DNA from 4 places in the Exiguobacterium sp. s150 genome. Region 2 is predicted to be linked to each of the others. Evidence: riboswitches for the same ligand, from Rfam matches in the RefSeq annotation. Region 2 holds a riboswitch; each other region holds the start of a gene.
The links. A riboswitch is a leader RNA that binds a small molecule or an ion and turns the genes downstream of it on or off. The one in region 2 is predicted to bind S-adenosylmethionine.

Region 1: another riboswitch for S-adenosylmethionine. It lies ahead of metK (methionine adenosyltransferase); the one in region 2 lies ahead of msrA (peptide-methionine (S)-S-oxide reductase MsrA).
Region 3: another riboswitch for S-adenosylmethionine. It lies ahead of mtnK (S-methyl-5-thioribose kinase); the one in region 2 lies ahead of msrA (peptide-methionine (S)-S-oxide reductase MsrA).
Region 4: another riboswitch for S-adenosylmethionine. It lies ahead of KNP76_RS11175 (Na+/H+ antiporter NhaC family protein); the one in region 2 lies ahead of msrA (peptide-methionine (S)-S-oxide reductase MsrA).

What each region holds. Positions count from the first base shown of each region.
Region 1 is NZ_JACSMC010000002.1:221,221-227,033, reverse strand. Features, by position in the region: gene mnmL (tRNA modification radical SAM protein MnmL/YtqA) at 1-226, shown strand, start outside; gene mnmM (tRNA 5-(aminomethyl)-2-thiouridylate-methyltransferase MnmM) at 180-749, shown strand; gene KNP76_RS02720 (alpha/beta fold hydrolase) at 775-1,491, opposite strand; gene KNP76_RS02715 (GNAT family N-acetyltransferase) at 1,580-2,047, opposite strand; gene KNP76_RS02710 (hypothetical protein) at 2,212-2,709, shown strand; gene metK (methionine adenosyltransferase) at 2,749-3,957, opposite strand; SAM riboswitch class I at 4,088-4,204, opposite strand; gene pckA (phosphoenolpyruvate carboxykinase (ATP)) at 4,521-5,813, shown strand, end outside.
Region 2 is NZ_JACSMC010000027.1:15,075-20,887, reverse strand. Features, by position in the region: gene KNP76_RS12015 (hypothetical protein) at 1-40, opposite strand, end outside; gene KNP76_RS12010 (SMP-30/gluconolactonase/LRE family protein) at 53-934, opposite strand; gene rlmN (dual-specificity RNA methyltransferase RlmN) at 1,080-2,141, opposite strand; gene KNP76_RS12000 (amidase family protein) at 2,211-3,614, opposite strand; gene KNP76_RS11995 (hypothetical protein) at 3,726-3,887, shown strand; SAM riboswitch class I at 3,932-4,032, shown strand; gene msrA (peptide-methionine (S)-S-oxide reductase MsrA) at 4,099-4,617, shown strand; gene KNP76_RS11985 (GRP family sugar transporter) at 4,640-5,503, opposite strand; tRNA gene KNP76_RS11980 (tRNA-Ala) at 5,636-5,708, shown strand.
Region 3 is NZ_JACSMC010000011.1:340-6,152, forward strand. Features, by position in the region: gene mtnA (S-methyl-5-thioribose-1-phosphate isomerase) at 1-798, opposite strand, end outside; gene mtnK (S-methyl-5-thioribose kinase) at 795-1,949, opposite strand; SAM riboswitch class I at 2,029-2,132, opposite strand; SAM riboswitch class I at 2,336-2,437, shown strand; gene KNP76_RS07245 (2,3-diketo-5-methylthiopentyl-1-phosphate enolase) at 2,508-3,665, shown strand; gene KNP76_RS07250 (2-hydroxy-3-keto-5-methylthiopentenyl-1-phosphate phosphatase) at 3,662-4,312, shown strand; gene KNP76_RS07255 (methylthioribulose 1-phosphate dehydratase) at 4,309-4,926, shown strand; gene KNP76_RS07260 (1,2-dihydroxy-3-keto-5-methylthiopentene dioxygenase) at 4,940-5,473, shown strand; gene KNP76_RS07265 (TerC family protein) at 5,513-5,813, opposite strand, start outside.
Region 4 is NZ_JACSMC010000023.1:15,914-21,726, forward strand. Features, by position in the region: gene KNP76_RS11170 (GGDEF domain-containing protein) at 1-1,633, shown strand, start outside; SAM riboswitch class I at 1,730-1,824, shown strand; gene KNP76_RS11175 (Na+/H+ antiporter NhaC family protein) at 1,897-3,183, shown strand; gene KNP76_RS11180 (TVP38/TMEM64 family protein) at 3,212-3,853, opposite strand; gene trhO (oxygen-dependent tRNA uridine(34) hydroxylase TrhO) at 4,078-5,019, shown strand; gene KNP76_RS11190 (divergent PAP2 family protein) at 5,138-5,563, shown strand; gene KNP76_RS11195 (PucR family transcriptional regulator) at 5,653-5,813, shown strand, end outside.

The sequences.
Region 1 (5,813 bases), on a different contig from region 2:
CTGCGACCAGCTCGAACTGTTACCGGAAGACGTGATCGTCCACCGGTTGACGGGTGACGGTCCGCCCGACTTATTGATTGGGCCGATGTGGAGCCGGCAGAAGATGGCCGTCTTGAACGCCATTCATGCCGAATTGGAACGCCGTGATTCCTTCCAAGGAAAAAAGAAGGATGAGAGATATGGGATTAATGAGAGTGTTGCCGTTCGCGAAACATCTGTTACGTGAACATGTGGTCCCCGGCACGGTCGCCATCGATATGACGGCCGGTAACGGGCACGATACATTATTTTTAGCCGAGCTCGTCGGTGACGGGCACGTCTATGCGTTCGACGTCCAAGAAGAAGCGGTCGTGGCGACACGACAGCGACTCGAGGAAGCCGGCATGTCCGAACGGGTCAGCGTCATCCACGACAGCCACCACACCGTCCAAACCGTCGTCGCAGACGAGACCCGTCCGATCACCGCGGCCGTGTTCAACCTCGGATACTTACCGGGTAGCGACAAGACGGTCACGACGATAGGCGAGACGACGATTGACGCGCTGCGCCAGTTACAGGACGTCATGGCGATCGGCGGTGTCATCGTCGTCGTCATCTACCATGGGCATGACAGCGGTAAAATCGAACGGGACGAGGTGCTCGCTTACGTCGAGTCGCTCGACCAAAAACAAGCCGGTGTCCTGCGATACGGCTTCATCAATCAAGTAAATCATCCCCCGTTCATCATCGCAATCGAAAAACGGGCATGATAAAGGCGACTCGGACGAGTCGCCTTTATTCTTGAATCAATTCGTAAAACGTCAACAGCGTCTCGGCGAACTTCGTGTTCAGTCGTTCATAGCCGAAGTGTGGGAAACCTTCGAGACGACGGATGTAAACTTGGTCGCCTCCGATTTTTCGGCAGACGTTCAGCGTCAGCTTCACATCGGCGAAACGGTCGTCCGGCGCGTAAAAACAGGCGAGCGGTAAACGCGGCAAATGTTTTTTCTCTTCCTGATGCTCGACGATCTCTTCTTCAATCTCCCGGTACTGGGCGTACGTGATCTCGCCGAACCGGGATGACTCTTCGCCGCCCCCGGTGAACGTCATCATACCGAGCGGCAAATCGGGGCGGAAGCGATCGACGGCGGAAGCGACGACTTGTTTCAATCCGCCGATTTGACGGGACGAATGCCAGTCAAAGAGCGGGGAGATGTACGTCAAACTGCCGAGCGGGACATCATACTCCTGTAACAGTCGGTTCGTCAACAGCGCACCAAGGCTGAAGGCGACGACGTGAATCGGCAATTTGTACTGTCCGGCTTCACGGAGCGTGTTCTTAATAAGCAGTTTATGGTCTTCAGCCGTCAAGCCGAGCGTCGGCCCGGCAACGACGAGCACTTCGTAGTCCGTCCGCAACCGATCGAGGAACGCCTCGCTGACACGAGACGTGAACTGGAGCGGGTATACAATCACGATGACCCCTTTTCGTGATGGTTCTTCGTATGTCATGCTGTCACCTCATTATTAGTATGTCTGTTTTATTCTAACAAAAAACATCAGCCTAGACTGATGTTTCAATCAAAATCCGTCTGGAGTCTTAGCGTGGGTCGTATCGCAAGTGAACGAGCTCCATCGGCTCATCGTACACTTCTTCTTGAATCCGGTTCAATTCGACGAACGATTGATGGTTCAAGAAGGCGAGCGCCTGCTCGTTCGAACTCTCAACGTACAGTTCGACCGGTTGGCGTTTTCGTCCTGCAAGGTGTGTCAACAGCTCTGCCCCTAACCCTTGACGGTGATGGGCCGGATGGAGGTAAAGACGAAGCACTTCCCACGTATCGCCCCGGTCAATCGCATGATAAAACCCGATGACGTCGCCGTCCGTCTCACCGACGATGAACAACTGTTCTTTCGCTTCTTCACTCGAACTGATGGCGCGCACGATTTCCTCGAGCTGATACGCCCGTTCCATCACGCGCGCACGCGCGTTGTCCGCGTCGGTCGTCGCGAGCGCGATTTCTCGAATTAGAGCGGCATCTTCCGGCACGGCTTCCCTCATCTTCATGACAGCTCCCCCTTTTGGCCAATCTAGTACTATCATTCCCCATCCCGCCAAAAATATCCTGCCCCTTCATTACTTTTTCATGACGAAATGAGCGAACGGGTTATGTTCCAATTTGACACGGGTATAAAGGTACCAATGCCAACTTACAGAAAAGGAGTGTTTTTATGCAACCACCATTGCAACACGACTCGCATGCTACACAAGCGAACAACCCGAACCGTCAATTCGACCATGAGTCGTCGAACGGTCCAAAAATCAACGTCGTCACCGGCATGTTGCTCGGTGCCCTCGTCGGCGGGCTCCTCGCCCTCCTCAGCTCATCAAACCGAGAGAACACGAAACAGTCATTCTCGAGTGCGAAAGCTTCTGTCGGCGGACTCGTCGAGACGGTGAAAGAAGATCCGGCCGGTAAGGCCTCACAAGTCATCGATCAAGTGAAGGCGGCCTCAGGCATCATCCAAGAAGTCGCGACAGACGTCCAAAACGTCTACGAAAAAGTGGCCGGCGAAGCCGACACGGTCAAACAAGACGTCAATAAAGTCGTCGAGACGGCCCAAGAGGCGAAATCGGATTTACAATCGATCGGCGAGAAAGTCGTCGAGGCGAAAGATACCGCGTTAGGACAAGGACACGAGTCGACTGACCATAAGCCACAGGCATAACAAAAACGACCTTTCGCGTGAAAGGTCGTTTTTCTTTGATTACGCGAAGCGTTTCGCGCCTTCTTCTAGTACTGCTGCTTTGTCCGTTTGCTCCCATGGGAGTTCCACGTCCGTGCGACCGAAGTGGCCGTATGCTGCTGTCTGCTTGTAAATCGGGCGGCGAAGGTCGAGCATCTTGATGATGCCGGCCGGGCGGAGGTCGAAGTTCTCACGGATGAGTTCTACGATCTCGGTCTCGCTCAATTTACCAGTGCCGAACGTATCGACCGCGATCGATACCGGGTGTGCGACACCGATTGCGTATGCAAGTTGAACTTCTGCTTTGTCCGCGAGGCCAGCTGCGACGATGTTCTTCGCCACGTAACGAGCCGCGTATGCTGCAGAGCGGTCAACTTTCGTAGGATCTTTACCAGAAAACGCGCCGCCACCGTGACGTGCGTATCCACCGTACGTGTCGACGATAATCTTACGTCCTGTGAGACCTGCATCACCTTGTGGTCCACCGATAACGAAACGGCCAGTCGGGTTGATGAAGTATTTCGTCTCCGCATCGATTAGTTCAGTCGGGATGACCGCGTCGATGACATGTGCTTTAAGATCTGCTTGAATTTGCTCGAGCGTGATGTCTTCAGCGTGTTGTGTCGAGATAACGATTGTGTCGATACGAACCGGGTTGTTCGCTTCGTCGTACTCGACCGTCACTTGCGTCTTCCCGTCCGGACGGAGGTAAGGGAGCGTGCCGTTTTTGCGGACTTCCGCCAAACGACGTGACAATTTGTGTGCGAGCGAGATTGGAAGCGGCATGAGTTCAGGCGTTTCTTTCGTTGCATAACCGAACATGAGACCTTGGTCCCCTGCACCGATTGCATCGAGTTCTTCTTCAGTCATTTGACCTTCACGTGCTTCGAGCGCTTGGTCAACACCTTGGGCGATATCGACTGACTGCTCGTCGATTGACGTCAAGACAGCACATGTCTCGGCATCAAAGCCGTATTTCGCGCGTGTATAACCGATCTCACGGACCGTTTCACGGACGACTTTCGGGATATCGACGTATGTCGATGTCGTGATTTCACCAGCTACGAGCACGAGACCTGTCGTGACAGACGTCTCAGCCGCAACGCGGGCGTTTGGATCTTCTGCTAAAATCGCGTCCAAAATCGAGTCTGAGATTTGGTCACAAATTTTATCCGGGTGTCCTTCAGTGACGGACTCCGAAGTGAAAAGTCGACGGTTCAAGTTTGACATTTCAAAAAACCTCCTATAATAAGGGTGATGTGTGGACGGTACTCGTTCCCCTTACGCGTTGCTTTGGGACGGTAATGAAAAAAACCTTTCGCCACGTTCAATGGGAAAGGTTGAATCGTTCTTCCTTACCCTCTTATCGTTCGAAGCTTACGCTTCGCTTCAGGATAGCACCTTTTCCGACAACATTACATTCGGACGGTTGCTGGGCTTCGTAGGGCCTTGTTCCCTCCACCGCTCAGAATAAGAGTATCCGTTACGAACACCATCATATAAATGACGTACCGTTCTGTCAAGCGTATCGACCGAATTCGTAAAACTTTTCACGAACGGGCAAATAGTTATGTTTGTGAAATAACAAACATTTTTATGACGGTTTCCGATTTTGTTCTATGACCTGGTACAGAATATGTTAGAATGACAATGTAAGAAAGCGCTTACTTGTCAAAGTGAAGAAACGCTTGTTTTTAATTAGTGTGTCACATATAATAAAAACGTCATACTAATTAACTGCGGAAGTATGCGGATTTCATCCACATCTATTTAGGGGAAAGGTGGGATTCGGGATGGCGACAACGCTCCTGAAAATCGAAGAATTAATTAACGGTGCCGACGTGAAACGGAACTTGACGGTTCCAGAATTGGTGGAAGAAGCCATTCAAAACGGGGAAGGTGTGCTGACGAAAGACGGGGCTTTATCTGTCAGTACAGGCAAATTCACAGGCCGGTCACCAAAAGACAAATTCGTCGTGCAAGATGAAGTCAGCAATCACTTAGTCGACTGGGGACCGGTCAACCAACCGATCGCCGAAGAGAAGTTCACAGCGTTGCTCGATAAGGTGCTCACCCATCTTGAGCAAAAACAAAAGCTCTACTATCTTGAAGCGTCAGCAGGTGCGGATGAGCATTACACGCTTCCGGTTCGCGCCATCACAGAATATGCATGGCACAGCTTGTTCGCGAAGCAACTGTTCCTTCGTGAATGGCCGACAAAAGGTGCGTTCGACCCGTTCACGGTCATCTATGCACCGAGCTATAAGGCAAATCCGGCTGTCGACGGCACGAACTCCGAGACGTTCATTCTCGTCTCATTCGCCAAACGTACGATTCTGATCGGGGGAACAGAGTACGGTGGTGAAATCAAGAAATCAATCTTCTCTGTCATGAACTTCCTGCTCCCGGAGCAACACGTCCTCTCGATGCACTGTTCGGCAAACGTCAACGACGCCAACGAGACCGCACTCTTCTTCGGGCTATCGGGAACCGGGAAGACGACGTTATCGGCCGACCCAGAACGTCACTTGATTGGTGATGATGAGCACGGCTGGTCTCCAGACGGCGTGTTTAACATTGAAGGTGGCTGCTATGCGAAGACGATCAACTTGTCGCGTGAGAACGAGCCGCAAATCTATGACGCGATCCGTTTCGGATCTTTAATCGAGAACGTCGTCTTGAATGATGACCGTTCACCTGATTACAAAAACATTTCCTTGACGGAAAACACGCGAGCCGCCTATCCGATCGATTTCATTGATAACGCCATGCTCCCATCACGCGCCGGACATCCGAACACGATCGTGTTCTTGACGGCTGACGCGTACGGTGTATTACCGCCAATCAGCAAATTGACGAAAGAGCAGGCGATGTATCACTTCTTGTCTGGTTACACGTCGAAACTGGCTGGTACGGAGCGCGGTGTGACCGAGCCGCAAGCGACGTTCTCGACTTGCTTCGGGTCTCCGTTCTTGCCACTCGCACCAGAACGCTACGCTGATATGCTCGGCACGTTGATCGAGAAGCACGACGTCGACGTCTATCTCGTCAACACAGGCTGGACGGGCGGCGTATACGGCGAAGGG
Region 2 (5,813 bases):
CGAGACCGATTCCTACGCGAACGAGCATGCGTTTCACCATGATTCTCCCTCCTTAACGTCCGAAACGATAAAGTGGCATCCCTTTCACTTCCGTATCGATTTTAAACACCGACCCGGCATCCGGATACGTTTCGAGCGCCTCGTCATCCAACCCTTCACGCGCGGTCGTGATGGCGAGTTGCTTCAAGTCGTCCCCGATGAAACAGCATGACGTCACGTTCGGCGCCGGCACCATGACTTCGAGCACTTTCTCGCCCGTCTCGGGGTTCCAGCGCGAGACGCGACCGCCGGCGAAGTGGGCGATCCATAAATGACCCTCTTCGTCCGAGGTCATGCCGTCAGGGAAGCCGTCCTCATCCTTAAATTCGACGACGACCTCCCCTTCCCCAAACGTACCGGACGACAAGTCGTACGGATAACGTCGAACCGTCTCGGTCGGCGTGTCGATATGATAAAACCATTTGTGGTCCGGTGACCACGTCAGACCATTTGATAAGGTCAGACCTGTGAGCATCTCTTCGGTCGTGCCGTCGCGGTCCAACCGATAGAGTGTGGCCTCATTCTCCTCGTCTTCCAAATGGAGCGTTCCCGCAAAGATTCGTCCGTACGGGTCGGCCTTGCCGTCGTTGAATCGAAGCACGCCGTCCGCATCATCGAGTTCGACGAGCTTGTCGAGTTGTTTTGAAGACTCGTCCCATTCATAGATACCGTCCTTCAATCCGACGATGACACCGTCCGTCACTTTCGGAACGGCGAAGCCGATCTGTTGGCCCATATCGGCTGAAGAGAGCTCATCTTCTTTCTCATCGTACCACCAGAGCGTGTGCCCTTCGATGTCGACCCAGTAGAATCGCTTCAACTCAGCGTCCCAACACGGCCCTTCCCCAAGCGTATTTCTGACTCGAATCCAACATGTCGCGTTCACGTTCTCCATTAAATAGCCTCCACTCTCTCCTGTGATGTCAAAAGACTATTCCCTAGACCGGACGTCTCTAGTCCTATTTCTGAAAATTGTTTATCCTGTCCTGCGTCCGGACGTCAACAAAAAAACTCCCACTGAGGTTAGCGGGAGAATCAACTTATTTGGCACCTTCCACGTTCATATGTTTACTGCGGAGCTGTCCGCAGGCCGCATCGATGTCGGTCCCATGTTCGAGACGGACACCCGTGTTGACGCCACGTTTCTTCAAAATGTCGTAAAACGCCATGATGTCCTCCGACGTACTGCGCTCATATTGGATATGCTCGTTGACCGGGTTGTATGGAATCAAGTTGACGTACGACTTGTCTTTGATGTCCGCGATCAAGTCGGCGAGCTCTTCGGCATGTTCCGGCAAGTCGTTCACTTTCGAGAGAAGAATGTACTCGAACGTGATCCGTTTGTTCGTCTTCTCGACATAATAGCGGATGGCCGGCATGAGCTTGTCGAGCGGGAACGCCCGGTTGATCTTCATGATCTGTGTCCGGAGCGCGTCGTTCGGCGCGTGGAGCGATAGCGCCAAGTTGATGCGCAAATCGAGGTCGGCGAACTTGTAAATCTTATCGGCGAGCCCACTCGTCGAGACGTTGATTTTCCGCGGCGCGATGGCGAGACCGCGCTCGTCTTTGACGACACGAAGGAAATCGACTAAGTGATCGAAGTTGTCGAATGGCTCCCCGATTCCCATGACGACGATATGACTGACGCGGGCACCTTCCCCGACTTCGTCCAAGTAATGTTGCACGGTCATGATCTGCTCGACGACTTCGCCTGCCGTCAAATCGCGTGTCTTCTTCAACAGACCGCTCGCACAGAAGCTGCAACCGATGTTGCACCCGACTTGAGTCGTCACACAGACCGAGCGACCATATTTATGGCGCATGAGCACCGTCTCGATGTAGTGGCCGTCGTGAAGTTTAAGTAAGAATTTGACCGTCCCGTCGTCCGCCTCTTGTTTGACGAACAACTCTTGTGTCGAGATGACGAAACGTTCCGCAAGCGCTGTTTTCACTTCATCTCGCACGTTGATGGCATCCATCGATTTGACCCGGTCGATGTAGAGCGAGTCCCAAATTTGTCTCGCGTGATAGGCACTGTATCCAAAATCGACACAGACGTCCGTCAGCTGATCAAACGTCAGCCCGTATATAGATGGTTTCATTGCAATCTGTCCTTTCTTCAATCCGCATAATTCCCATTGTAGCGGACCGCGTCGACGGGTGCAACGTTCTTACAACGGCGGAAGCGGCCGCGTGACATGACGTTCGAACGCGTAGGCGATGCGAATCAAATCGCGCTCCGCGTAACTCGTCCCCGTGAACGATAACCCGAACGGGGCGCCGCTCTGTTTGACGGCATACGGAATCGTAATCGTCGGATGCCCGGCTTTCGCGGCCATGTCATAATTGTGGTCATGCGGTAAGACGAGCGCATGGAGCGCCTGCTCGGCCAACAGTCGGTCGATGCCGTCCGTCTTGGCGTGACGGACGTCGTCGAGGCGACGTGTCAGATAGGTGGCCTCAATCAAGCGGCCCGATTGTTCGTCCGCTTTCTCGAATGTCTTCTGTCCGTGCGGAATCGTCTCCGGATGACTGCTGTTCCAGTTAATCAAATCCGAAAGCGTCTTATACGAGAGCGTCGTCGAGGCTAGATACGCCTCGATTCCGAGCTTAAACTCATGATACAGGATATCGCCTTGGTCGAGCGATGTTATCGACGGCAGTTCGACAGTGACGACCTCGATGCCGCTCTGTTTCAGCAAGGCGATCGCCTCATCATAGAGCGCCTGTTCTTCTTCCGACAGATCAATCTTGACAATCCCGACGCGCATCCCGACCGCTTGGCGTTCATCGAGACACGTCCGATACGGCGGACCGGCCGGAAGGTGCGTTGTCGCCGGGTCAGCCGGGTCTTCCCCGACCATCGCCTCAAGGGCAAGCACCGCATCCCGGAGCGTTCGTGCCATCGGGCCGGCCGTGTCCTGCGACCGAGAGATCGGAATGATGCCGCTCCGGCTAATCAAACCGACAGTCGGCTTGATGCCGACGATGCCGTTATGGACGCTCGGATGGATAATCGAGCCGCTCGTCTCGCTGCCGACGGCGAGAAGCGTCATGTTCGCCGCGACCGCGGACGCCGAACCTGAACTCGACCCGCCGACATCGAGCTTGTCCCCATATGGATTGAGCGTCTGGCCCCCGACCCCGCTCCAGCCGTTCGGCATCCCCTCGGTCAAAAAGTTGGCCCACTCGGACAAGTTCGCTTTCCCGAGGATGATGGCCCCGCTCGCGCGTAAACTTTGAACGAGGTGGGCGTCTCGGCCGGCGAAGTGATGCGCGAGGGCGACGGCCCCAGCCGTCGTCTTCATCTGACCGGCCGTCTCGACGTTGTCTTTAATCAGTACCGGGATGCCGAGCAGCGGCAAGCGATCACCACGTCGGAACGCCCGGTCGGCCGCCTCGGCCTCGAACAGAGCGTCCGGGTTCACTTGAATGACCGCTCTCAGCTTGTCGTTCAATGCGGCGATTCGGGTCAAATAGTAGGCCGTCACGTCACGCGCGGTGAACGTTCCTTCCTTATATCCGAGATGGGCGGTCTCGATATCGAGTTCGAAAAATGGGTTTGGTTCAGTCATGTTGATTCCTCCTTTGCTCACTCGTTCGTATTCGCTATTTCCACTTGATTTCCTGTTTTCGTTCGCCAACGAATGTGTAACTTGGTAAACTGAAAGAAAAGGGAGGTTACTATGAACCGTTCGTACGTACTCGTCTTGTTGTCCGTCTTTGTCTTGTTCTTCTTACAGCTCTATGCCGGGGAGGCCCCGTATACGCTAGCGCTCTCCATCGTCCTCGTCGTCTTGATTGTCGGGGCCACGTTGCTGCAACTTCGGCGAAAACCTAATCGTTGACGACACTTTCGGACAGATGGTATGATGCTTTCACCAACTACATATCGATATCTTGAGTGAACGAGAGACCTGGCTCTATGACTTCACAGCAACCTGCTTCGGCAAGGTGCTACTTCCAGCAAGGCGTTTGCCTTGGACGATATGACAGAACGCTCATGTCGATGACATGGGCGTTTTTATTTGGACAATACGTGTACAGGGGGAGTTTTTTATGGAAAAAGCAACATTCGCGGGCGGCTGTTTTTGGTGCATGGTCACCCCGTTCGAGGAACAGCCCGGAATCGAATCAATCGTATCCGGCTATACGGGCGGACACGTCGACGATCCGACGTATGAACAAGTGAAGACCGGCACGACCGGACACTATGAGGTCGTCGAGATCACGTTCAACCCGTCGCTGTTCGCTTATGAACGTTTGCTCGAACTTTACTGGATTCAGACCGACCCGACTGATGACGGCGGCCAGTTCCAAGACCGCGGCAGCCAATACGCGCCGGCCATTTTCTATCATTCGGAGGAACAACGCGTGAAAGCAGAACAGAGTCGCGACGAACTCGCCGCGAGCGGACGATTTAAGGATCCGATCGTCACAAAGATTTTACCGGCCGACACGTTCTATCCGGCCGAAGAGTATCATCAGGATTTCCACAAAAAAAATCCGGACCACTATAAAGCAGACCGGAAGAAATCTGGACGAGACGCGTTCATCGACGTGGCTTGGCAATCATGAAAGACGGGCAATCGCCCGTCTTTTAACTTTTCGCAATCCCGAGCATAAAGCCGGCGACGACGATGAGCCCGATGCCCATAAAGACGAAGACGCGCTCTTTCGACGTCTTCTCTTCTTTCAATAGATAAATCCCGCCGAGCGTCGCGACGACGACGTTCAGTTGCGACAAGGCGAACGACGTGGCGACCCCGACCTCTCCACTCGAGACGAAGAGACCGAAGTTCCCGATCCCCCAGGCGATCCCGGCCAAGATGTTCTTGAACGTCTTCGGATCGAACCGTTTCACGTCCTTCTCACGAAGACTGAAGAGAAGCGCCGCGATGAACATCCCGACCGATTGCGGGACGATCGCCGTGATGCCGTCGACTTCAAAGTAGTTCGTCAATACGGCGTACGTCACATACCCGAGACTCGAGACGAGGAGGACGAGGAGACCTTTCTTCAACGCCCCGGCGCTATCCGAGTCTTTCTTCTGTTGATATGACGTCATCGTCGCCCCGATGATAATCAAGACGAGCGCTGAAAATCCGAGCCAGAGCTCGGTCGACGTCTCCCAGTCCCCGAGCACGATGACCCCGAAGAGCGACGTTCCGACGAGCTGCATCCCGGTACTGATCGGCATCGCTTTCGAGACGCTCAAGATTTGGAACGATTGGAACTGAAGATACTGTCCGAGCGCCCAAAAGATTCCGGAGATGAATCCGGTGACGACGGCAAGGGTCGTGAACTCCGGATTGAAGACGAGAAAGATGACGAACGCCATGACCATCGCACCCATCGTCGTCCCGATTAACTGCTGAATCGGCTTCCCGCCGACTTTCGATACGATGAGCGGGATACTCCCCCACATGAGTGCCGGAAGCAATGCCAATAAAATCATGCCCATATGATTCACCTGCTTTCGTAATATAACATCATCGTTGATTTTCCCATTGCGTCAACGGTTTAAACTTTTGAATCTTTTTTGAAAAAGGGCATTGCCAAACGTTTTACTAGGATGATATAATAATTTTCGAACGGGGCATTAGCTCAGCTGGGAGAGCGCCACGCTGGCAGCGTGGAGGTCAGCGGTTCGAGCCCGCTATGCTCCATTACTAGGTCACTTCACTTTCGTGAAGTGACTTTTTTTGTCGTCCCGGCGCGGTTTAAGCGATACGGTATCGGGTAATGATTGGAAGATACATTATTCTGCTAAG
Region 3 (5,813 bases), on a different contig from region 2:
TGCTGCGACATAGAACGGGATGCCGTAATGGTTGGCAAGCACGGCGAGTTGAAGCGTCCCAATCTTGTTGGCGACGTGTCCCGTCCGTGTGATGCGGTCGGCTCCGACGATGATCGCGTCGACGCCTTTCGCTTGAATCGTCCACGCGGCCATATTATCGGTGATAAGCGTGACGTCGATGTCCGCTTGGTCGAGTTCCCAAACGGTGAGGCGTGCCCCTTGCAGAAGTGGACGGGTCTCACAGGCGAAGACGTTGAACGTGACACCGCGCTCTTTCCCAACATAAAACGGTGCGAGTGCCGTCCCGTAACGCGACGTCGCGATAGCGCCGGCGTTACAGATCGTCAAGACGTTCCCGCCTGAAGGCAACACGGTCAGTGCGTGCTCTCCGATGGACCGATACGTGTCGACGTCACGTTCATAGAGGGCGACCGCGCGCCGTTTTATTTCCCCAGCAATCTGTTCGAAATCGTCCCCGCTGTTCAATTCGAGAAGCGACTCGATCACGTTTTGTAAATTGACCGCCGTCGGCCGTGTCGCGATCAAACGGCGTCCGACAATCTCGAGACGACGCGTGAAATCTGGGTCGTCGACGAGACGCTCTGCCTCTTTCGCCAGGACGAACGCCCCGAAATACGCGATCGCCGGTGCGCCTCGGACTTGGAGCGTCTCAATCGCGTGCTCCGCTTCTTCAAGCGTCTCGATCGTCACGTAACGTGCCTCATGCGGAAGGAGCGTCTGGTCTAAGAGAATCAACTCATTGGTCGAGACGTCAAAGCGAATGTTTTGCACCGTCATACGCGTACCCCCGATAACAAGGTGACGAGGCCGTCAATCGAGTCAACTTCGTGACGTTCTTTAATGAGCGCCGTACCGAGCGCGAGCGCATCGCGTTTCCGCTCGAGACGTGTCGTTTCGGGTAACGTCTCAAGGTCTGCGACGCCGGCGAGGCCGATGGCGCGGCGGATGAGTTCGCAACCGGCATAGCCGACCGTGTCGGCGAAAATCGTTTGTAACAAGTCGTCGACATATCCTTCCGTGTCGAACGGCTCGACGGCGTTCGTGAAGTTGTGGCGGAACGTCTTCTCAAACGTCTCCCACACCGTGAGGACGTCCGTGAACCGTTCGAATCGCTTGAGCGGATCGTGGAACGTGGAGAGCGTCAAATGCGCGATAATCTGTCCGACGTCGAAGCCGAACGGTCCGTAGAATGCGAACTCCGGATCGATGATTTTCGTCTCCTGCGTCGTCGCAAAGATGCTTCCTGTATGTAAGTCGCCATGAAGCAAGGCGTCATGTTTCGTGACGAATCCGACTTTCAGTTTCGCCACCTCGACTTTGAGCGCCTTGTCATGCCAGAGGCGTTCGACGTCAGGACGCAGCGCCGCCTCGATATTGTTCGACTCGGTGTCTTTATACGGATCGGTGAAAATGAGCTTTTCCGTGATGTCGCACAGCTCCGGGTTGTAATACTCCCGTTCCTTCCGCTTCTTCTCGATTGGACCGGCCGCGTAGTCGGACGTGGCGAACAACGTCTCGCCTAAAAATTCACCGACGTGACGGGCCAGTTCAGGATACGTCTTCCCTTCGAGGTAACCGGTGCGGACGATTTCATAATCGGACAAGTCCTCTAAAATCGTGTACGCGAGCGTCCGGTCGCTCCCGAGCACGTTCGGCACGAAACGTGGCACGACTTCTGCGAACTGACGCAACGCGAGCTGCTCGATCCAGGCCCGTTCAAGCGTGAGCGGCCAACTTTCCCCGACGACTTTCGCATACGGGAGCGCTTGTTTGACGATAAGACGCTGTTCGCCTTGACGGATGCGGAAGACGAGGTTCAAGTTTCCGTCCCCAATCTCATCGCATTGGGCGATCCCTCCTTCTTCAATCAGTCCGAGTGCCCGGACGTGATCGACGACCGTCTGTTCAGTAAATGGTTGATATGCCATGTCTATTTCCCCTTTCGATGATTTCCACAAAAAAAGCCCCTTTCTCCGCGAGAAAGAGGCACAGCCAGATTGGTTGTTCCTCTCATCTTTCAGACATTCGTCTGGTGGATGTAGCACCGTGCCGTACTGGTCGGTTGCTGCGGCGTCATCGGGCCAATTCCCTCTGCCAACTCGCGATAAGAGTGTGTTATTCGATTTGTGTGACTATGAGCTGAATATTACGGAGTCGACGCCCTGGTTGTCAACGCTGTTTTTTTGAGCATCGAGTCACTTTTTGTTTGCATATATGGAAACAAATTTCTAAAATAAAAAATTTTCAAAAAAGGAATTGACGCTGTGACGATTCTGTGCAAAAATTCAATTAAATTTCACAACTTCAAATCATATTCTTATCAAGAGCAGACGGAGGGACAAGCCCGATGATGTCGCAGCAACCGACCCGATTGGGCACGGTGCTAATTCTTGCAGCAGACGCTGAGAGATAAGAGTTCATTTTTTATGATGACCTCTTGCCTCGGCATGGGGTCATTTTTTGTTTGACCGGAAGGAGGAACGAACATGGGCATCATCGCCACTTATGAAATTAACCGTACGGACCGCGTGGCCGACCTCGCCGCGAAAATCGCGCTCGAGTTGACCGTCGGCACGTGGACGGACTTACCACACCTAGAACAAGCACAGTTACAAGCGTATCGCGCCGAAGTCGTCTCGACGTCACATACGGAAACGACGAGCCGCTTCAAAATCCGCTACCCGCTCCATAACGTCAGTGCGGACTTCTCATCCATCTTGACGACGACGTTCGGAAAGCTATCACTCGACGACTCGGTCCGGCTCGTCGACCTCGATTTACCTGAAGCGTTGCGCGACACGTTTCCCGGCGCCAAGTTCGGGACAGAAGGCGTCCGTCAGCTACTCGGCGTCTACGACCGGCCACTCGTCATGAGCATCTTCAAAGGGGTCATCGGCCGAGACTTGACCTTTTTAGAAGCACAGCTCCGTGACCAGCTCGACGGGGGCATCGATATCGTCAAAGACGACGAGATTTTATATGACAATCCGCTCACCCCTTCACTTGAGCGGGCGCAGATCGGCCGCACCGTCTTAGACGAGCATTACGAGGCGACCGGAAAACGTGCCCTGTACGCCGTCACGCTAAGCGGACCGGTGTTCACGTTACGTGACCAAGCGCTACGGTTGATTGACGCTGGGGCAACGGCCCTCCTCTTCAACGTCTATACATACGGGCTCGATACCTTGCGTGAGCTGGCGAAAGACCCGGACGTGAACGTGCCGATTTTAGCGCACCCGGCGTTCGCCGGCGCCTTGACCGGTTCAATCAGCCATGCACTCCTACTCGGGAAGCTTCCTCGACTCGCCGGTGCCGACTTGACGCTCTTTCCATCGCCGTACGGATCGCTCGCGACGCCGCGTGACGAGGCGCTCCTCATCCGCGATGTAAGCGCGGAACCGAGCGAAAGAAAAGCGATTCTCCCGGTCCCGTCAGCCGGGATTCATCCAGGGCTCGTTCCCGACATCATCCGTGATTTCGGAACCGATGTCGTCATCAATGCCGGTGGTGGCATCCACGGACACCCAGACGGCGCCGCAGCCGGGGCCCGGGCGTTCAAACAGGCCATCGCGCACGTCCTCGGACAACGAGACGGCCAGACGACCGAGCTCGAGACGGCATTGAAAGCGTGGACGACGCGATGACGGTCCATATCCTCTGCGATTTCGACGGGACCATCACAGCCGAGGACAACATCATCGCCTTGATGAAGGCGTTCGCCCCTCCCGAATGGATCGAGCTGAAAGACGCGATCCTCGCCCAAGACATCTCGATTCGCTCCGGCGTCGGCCAACTGTTCGACTTGTTGCCAAGTAGCGAACGTACCGCATATCGAGACTATTTGGTGGAACGTATCGCGTTACGCCCTGGGTTTACTGCCTTTTTGGCCGACGTGCGTCAAAACGGATGGCACTTTGACGTCGTCAGCGGCGGGATGGACTTCTTCGTTCAACCAATTTTAGACGGCCTTGTCGATTCCGAACATATTTTCTGTAACGTCGCCGACTTCTCGGGTGAGACCGTGACCGTCGCGTGGCCACACGCGTGTGACGACCAGTGCACGAACGATTGCGGTTGCTGTAAACCGACGATCGCCCGCCGCATCGTCGATTCCAATGACCGGTTGATCGTCATCGGGGATTCGGTGACCGATTTCGAGATTGCGAAACGGGCGGACTTCGTCTATGCCCGTGGACAACTCATCACGCTCTGCGAGGCGGAAGGCATCCCATTCGCCCCGTTCGAGACGTTCCATGACATCACCCATCATCTGCAGGAGGTGACCGTATGAGTGTGACCGCCCGTTGGCTCGAACTAGCCGACATTAAAGATGAGCTCGCCGCCCGCGACTGGTTCCCCGGAACGAGTGGGAATTTGGCGATTCGCGTCGAAGATGACCCGCTCACCTTTTTAGTCACTGCGAGCGGACGTGACAAGCGAAAACGAACACCGGACGACTTCGTCCTCGTCGATGCTTTCGGACGCTTGATCGGCGAACAGACAGGAAAACCGTCCGCTGAGACGTTGCTCCACCTGGAGGTGTTCAACCGGACCGAAGCAACGTGCTCGCTCCATGTCCATACGATTGACAACAACGTCATCTCCGAGCTTTATGCCGCTCGAGGCGAGGTCGTCTTCACCGGTCAAGAGATCATCAAGGCGCTCGATTATTGGGAAGAAGATGCTATCGTCCGTGTCCCGATCATCGACAACCATGCCGACATCCCGACGCTTGCCGCGGCGTTCGCCCCTCATGTCCGTTCAAGCGCCGGTGCCGTCCTCATCCGCAACCACGGCATCACCGTCTGGGGCGAGACACCGGCGGCGACGAAACGCTATTTAGAAGCATATGAGTTTTTATTCAGCTACACGTTAAAACTACGCGCCTTAGGCGTGCATTCATAAGGAGGAACCATCCATGGCTACAATCTATTTCCAACAAACCGAAGAACGTTACGTCGACCAAACTGAAGTGAGCGCCTTTTTAGAGTCACGCGGCATTCTATATGAACAGTGGGACATCAACAAGCTCCCAGTAAACCTGCAAGAGAACTACCAGTTGACGGACGAGGACAAACAGGCGATTCTCGCGACGTTCCGTGACGAGATTAAAGATGTATCGGAACGCCGTGGCTATGAGACGGCCGACGTCATCTCGCTTTCGGATGCGACGCCGAACTTGGACGAATTACTCGTCAACTTCCAAAAAGAACACCACCACACGGACGACGAAGTTCGCTTCATCGTCAGCGGCCACGGTATCTTCGCAATCGATGACGCCGAGCGTGGCTACTTCAACATCGAACTGAACCCAGGCGATCTCATCTCGGTTCCGGTGAACACACGACACTACTTCACCCTCCAAGACGACCGCAAAGTCGTCGCCGTCCGAATCTTCGTGACGACGGAAGGCTGGGTGCCGATTTACGAGAAAGAAGATGTGACCGCCTAACAAAAAATCCTGCCTCCCGTTAAAGGAGAGCAGGATTTTTTAATGTTTGACCGCCGACGGTTTCGAAGAGAACCAACCCCAAAGGGCAATGGCGACCATGACCGACCAGAAGAAGAGCGTCCAACCGGTCGAGTGGACGAACCCGTGCGGGAGTCCGATGAATTCGATCGGTGTTCCTTCGATTAATCGTTTGAAGCCTTCGTGCTCCAAGACGAGAACCGTCAGCTTCACCCCGACCCAACCGACGATGATGAAGGCTGCTGTCTCGAGCGTCGGACGCTGGTGTAACAGTTTCACGAAGATTCGTGCGGCGAAACGCATTAAGACGACACCGATGAGA
Region 4 (5,813 bases), on a different contig from region 2:
TTTATTTCTTCTGCTGACCGTCACCTTGTTCGCGACAGGCGTATTGAACGCACCGGCGATCGAGCCGCTGCCGTTCATCTTGATCGCGTTACTCGTCATCATCTTCCAAATGGACTCAATCGAGCGTAAAGGCGTTTATTTCACATTTTCAGAAAGCATCGTCCTCATCATCTTTTTATTCTTCGATTTTGAGACAGCGTTATTCGTCAACCAAATCGGATTGCTCGTCTTCCAATTCGTCAACTTGAAGCCGCGCGTCGCGCTCAGGCGTTTCCGCTTCACGTACCCGTGGAATGCGATCACGTCTTTCTTAGAACTCGCCATCCCGGCAAGCGTCTATTTGGCGCTCGGCGGACAGACCGGTCTTGGGTTTTATACGCAAGACTCGTTCCTCCCGCTCGCCGGACTGATTCTCGCCATCATCGTGAACACCGTCATTCAAAAGTATCAAGTCGGTTGGTGGTTCCGTGTCGATGTGCCCGTCCGTGATTTTTTAAGCATCGCGTTTTACACGTATATCGTCAGCCTCGTCTTTATTTTGGCCGCTTCCTTTTTCCGCGAGACGAACTTGCTCGTCGTCAGCAGCATCGCCGCCGCGCTCACGTTTTTCATCAAGCGGCTGTTGATTCAAAAAGGACGGCAAGACGCGTTCAAATCGCTCATCGAGCAGTATGACGAGGCAAAAGAAGCTGTCTCCTTGTCGCAAAGCGAGGCCCAAGCGATTGAAGTATTTTTAAGCCAATGTGAACGGCTGAATCAATATGACGCCGGCTTCGTCGAGTTCGCCTTGTTCGACCGCTCGCTCTACTTCGACTTGAAGACGCGTCAACCAGTCGAAAGGCCCCGCGTGTTCGACTTACTCGAAACGTCGCATCCTTTCGAAACGTCGGTCGAGTATGAGATGCGGTTTGAATGGGACGCTCCATTATCCGAAGAGTTCCATGACGACTATCATAGTTTTATCTCGGTCCGTTCCGAGGAGATCGAAGGCATTCGCACATGGCTCATCATGACAGGCGAACACGCTTACGGTTACCCGCTCATCATTCAGCGCGAAATCGTCAAGCTGCTCAAATCGTTCAATCGGACGATTAGCCGCTGCCATGAGCGAGACCGCTTGTATACCGAGAGCCGGACGGATAGTCTGACGCTCCTCGCCAACGCGCGGGCGTTTTACGAATATGGAATTCAACAAATTTCAGACGGATCGATGTACCCCATCTCCGTCGCCATGCTCGATATCGATTTCTTCAAGAAAATCAATGACACGCATGGTCACCAAGTCGGGGATGGCGTTCTCCAAGAGTTCGGCCGACGGATTCGCCAGGCGCTTCGGACCGAGGACTTTGCGGCGCGCTACGGAGGCGAGGAGTTCATTCTGCTCTTGAACCATTGCGACACCGACCAGGCCGTCGAAATCGCCGAGCGTATCCGGCAAAAAATCGAAGCGACGCCGTTCCGTGTCGACGGCATCGACATCCAAGTGACCGCCTCAATCGGGGTCGATACGATTCAAGCGTTCGGTGATCAACGACTCGACGACACGATTCGAAACGCCGACCGGGCGCTTTACGTCGGCGGCAAATACGCCGGGCGCAACCGGGTCGCCCATTTTCAATATTTGACGACCTGACTCATCCCTATGCGAAGCGCATAGGGATTTTCTATTGACAAACCGGTTCGAAACAGATAGGTTAGGGAACGTGTCTTATAACTAAATCATCCGACTTTTTTATCAAGAGAGACCGAGGGACTGGCCCTGCGACGTCTCGGCAGCGGGGAACCTGTGCCAAATCCAGCAAGCACGTGCTTGAAAGATGAAAAAGGCGCTTCTTACATGGAGAGAGCCTTTTTCGAAGGGCTCTCTTTTTTATTTCTATGAATGAGGTGAAACGATTGGAACAACCAACTGCAAACAAATGGGCACTCTTGCCTTTACTCGTCTTCCTTGCCTTCTTTATCGGGGCCGGGGTTTACTATGGTGACTTTTATAAATTCCCGGTACTCATCGCGGCACTCATCGCCTTGATCGTCGCGGCTACGATGACGAAAGGCAGCGTCACCCAAACGGTGGAACGGATTGCCCAAGGTGCCGGCAATCCGGGCATTTTGATTATGATTTTCATCTTTCTCCTCGCCGGTGCGTTCTCGAACGTCGCGGGCGAGATTGGGGCGATTGACGCGACCGTCAACGCGGCGCTCACATTGCTCCCGCCTTCGCTCCTGTTAAGTGGACTGTTCGTCATCGCCGCCTTCATCTCGATGGCGATGGGGACATCGACCGGTACGATTGCCGCCCTCGCCCCAATCGCGCTCGGTATCCACGAAGAGAGCGGCGTCAATATCGCCATCGCCGCGGCAGCCGTCGTCGGTGGCGCCATGTTCGGAGACAACTTGTCGTTCATCTCTGACACGACGATTGCCGCCGTGCGAACGCAGCGGACGAACATGCGTGACAAATTCCGGACGAACTTTTGGATCGTCTTGCCGGCCGCGATTATTACGACGGTTCTCCTTGCCGTCCTATCGAGCGGCACGGTCTCTTCTGTCGAGATCGCTTCGTTTGAATGGTACAAGCTCATCCCGTACCTCGCCGTCATCGTCCTCGCCTTGACCGGGTTGAACGTCATCCTCGTTCTGCTCGGTGGCATCGTGTTGACCGGAATCATCGGTCTACTTGACGGGACCTTGTCAGTGACCGCGTTCGTTACGGCGGTCGCGGACGGGATGATTGGAATGGCAGAGATTTCGATTTTGACGCTCTTCATGGGCGGACTCGTCGGACTCATCTCCCATAACGGCGGCCTTACCTACTTGCGTGACGCCCTCACCTCGCGGATTCAGCGACGGGCCGGCGCCGAATGGAGCATCGCCGGACTCGTCAGTGCGACGAACGTCGCCACGGCCAACAACACGATTTCCATTCTCGTGGCAGGTCCGCTCGCAGCGAACATCGCTGACACGTATGAGATTGAGCGGAAAAAATCAGCCAGCGTGCTCGACATCTTCTCGTGCGGTGTCCAAGGACTATTGCCTTACGGTGCACAGCTCCTCATCGCTGCCGAATTGACGAACACCGCGTCCCCCGCGCTCGTCCCGTTCATGTTTTATCCGTTCCTCTTGTTCATCTGCGGTGGACTTGCCATCGCATTCAACTTCCCGCGCTTCAAGAAAAAAGCCTGACAAAAACGACCCTTTGAATCTAATCCGTTCAAAGGGTCGTTCGTTTTGCGTCGAGCTCACGTTTAAGTTGTTCGTTCCGTTTTTTGAACGCGCGCCGCTTGAGCAGTTCCTCGAGGCCACGGCTAATCGCCCATAGGACGAACAGTAATAATCCGAGCATCGACAAACGGAACGGGCTTTGGATGAACTCTTCCCACTGGTCGCCGATGACCGAGAAAATCAACACGACGAGCAATTTACCAAATCCGGCCGCCATAATGAACGTGCGGAGCGGCATTTGAATCAGGGCGAGTAAGTACGTGATCAAACTGACGGGGATGAACGGAAGTGAATAGAGAAACCCGAGCGAGATTGGACTCATATGATTAATCCGTTCAAGCCAATAGACCCCTTGTTTATGTTTCTCGAGCCAACGCGTCATCGGTTTTCGGAAGACGTAGCGGACGGCCGTGAAGACGAGGATTGTGCCGAGCAAACTGCCGACCCAAGACAGTAACGTCCCGAGTAGGAACCCATATGTTGCCGCGTTCGCCGAAATGATGAGGACGAGCGGGAGAAACGGAAAAATCGCTTCTAAGAACGGGGCCCCGAGTCCGGCCCACGGACCGCCTGGAAGCTCTTGTAGCCATTCAATCAATTGGATGATCCACTGTTCAAGTGATGTGAGCATATCGATTTCCACCTTTGGCTTTCATTACTATTTTGTACCCGAATTCGCGTCTGAGGACACGTCCCCCTGCTCGGCTTAAAAAAAATTAAAAAGTATTTGCGAAAATTAGCTGTGATATCTATCATATAATAATGGACTTGTGGTTGCAGGCAAGCCCATTCGTCGAACGACACAACCCAACGTTCGTTTTCCTGCAAAAAACTGAACACAGGGGAGTAACACAAATGGAAACAAAACCAATGCGCGTGTTGTTGTACTATAAGTACGTCAACATCGAAGACCCAGAAGCGCTCACACAAGAGCACTTGAAGTACTGTAAAGACCTCGGCATCAAAGGACGCATCTTGATTTCTTCCGAAGGAATCAACGGGACGTGCTCTGGTACGTGGGAACAGACCGAGCAGTACATGAACGACTTGAAAGCGAACCCGTACTTCAGCGACATCGAGTTCAAAATCGATGAAGTCGAGGAGCACGCGTTCTCGAAAATTTTTGTCCGTCACAAAAAGGAACTCGTGACGTGGCGCTTTGATGGCGAGTTTGACGTGCCGAAACAGCACGGTGCATACCTCGAACCGGCAGAATGGAAAGAGATGATGCATCGCGATGATGTCGTCATCCTCGACGTTCGTAACAACTACGAGTACGACCTTGGTCACTTTAAAAATGCGATCAAGATCGACGTAGAGGCTTCTCGTTACATGCCAGAATGGCTCGAAGAGAACAAGGACCTCTACGAAGGGAAAACGCTTCTCACGTATTGCACCGGCGGCGTCCGTTGCGAGAAATTTACCGCATATATGCGTGACCAAGGTCACGACAACATCTTCCACTTAAAAGGTGGGGTCGCCATGTACGGAAAAGACGAGGCGACAAAAGGCGAGGATTGGGAAGGTGAGCTGTACGTCTTTGACGAGCGCATCAACGTCCCGGTCAACACGGTCAACCCGTCCATCGTCTCCGAGTGCATGCACTGCGGCACGAAGACGGTCCGGTACGTTAATTGTGCCAACCCGGTGTGTAATGCCCAGCACTTCTGTTGTGAAGAATGTGAGCCGAAACAGATGCGCTCATGTTCAAAAGAGTGCCAAGAGCATCCACGCAACCGCTATATCATCGAGAATATCGCGGACAAACTTCAGGAAACTGAAGGCGTCGTCGGGTAACAAAAATCGACCAGAAAGCGTCAGCTGGCTTCCGCCACTGGCGCTTTTTTTGACGAAATCTTTACGTCTACGGTGGCGTCATATCGGGTATAGTGAAGATACCATTGTCAGACAGGAAGTGAATCGATTGCTGTTTAACGAACCCTTACTCGCCGCCCTCCTCGCATGGTTTATCGCGCAGGCGGCCAAACTTGTGACAGAACTCATTAAAACGAGAGACTTCGAACTGCAAATCATGTTCGCCTCAGGCGGCATGCCGAGCTCCCACTCTTCGACCGTCGTCGCTCTCGCGACCGTGATCGGACGGATGGAGGGACTCGACTCTAGCATGTTTGCCCTCGCCTTGATTTTCGCGACGATCGTCATGTACGATGCGACCGGTGTCCGCCAAGCGGTCGGATTCCAGGCGCGGCTTTTGAACGATTATTTCAAAGGAATCAAGCACGAGACGCCAATCTTGAACGAACTCGTTGGCCATACACCGTTCCAAGTCATCGTCGGTGCCTTGCTCGGTCTCGTCGTCGGTCTCTTCTTCCCAATTTAATCGAATCGGGCATGTCCATTCCCACTCCCCCATCTTTTTGTGAAGTTTCACAAGAGAGACGGTATACTCAAAGGAGAGGAGGAATCGACATGCCTTTTTTGCAGAAGTCCTATGAATCACTCGACACGCTCGCCGAAGCGATTGGCCAAGCGATTCGCGCACCGATCACGATCGAGAACCGCCATCATCAACTGCTCGCCTACAGCACCCATCCCGACTCGACCGATCCGGCTCGCATCGCCACGATTAT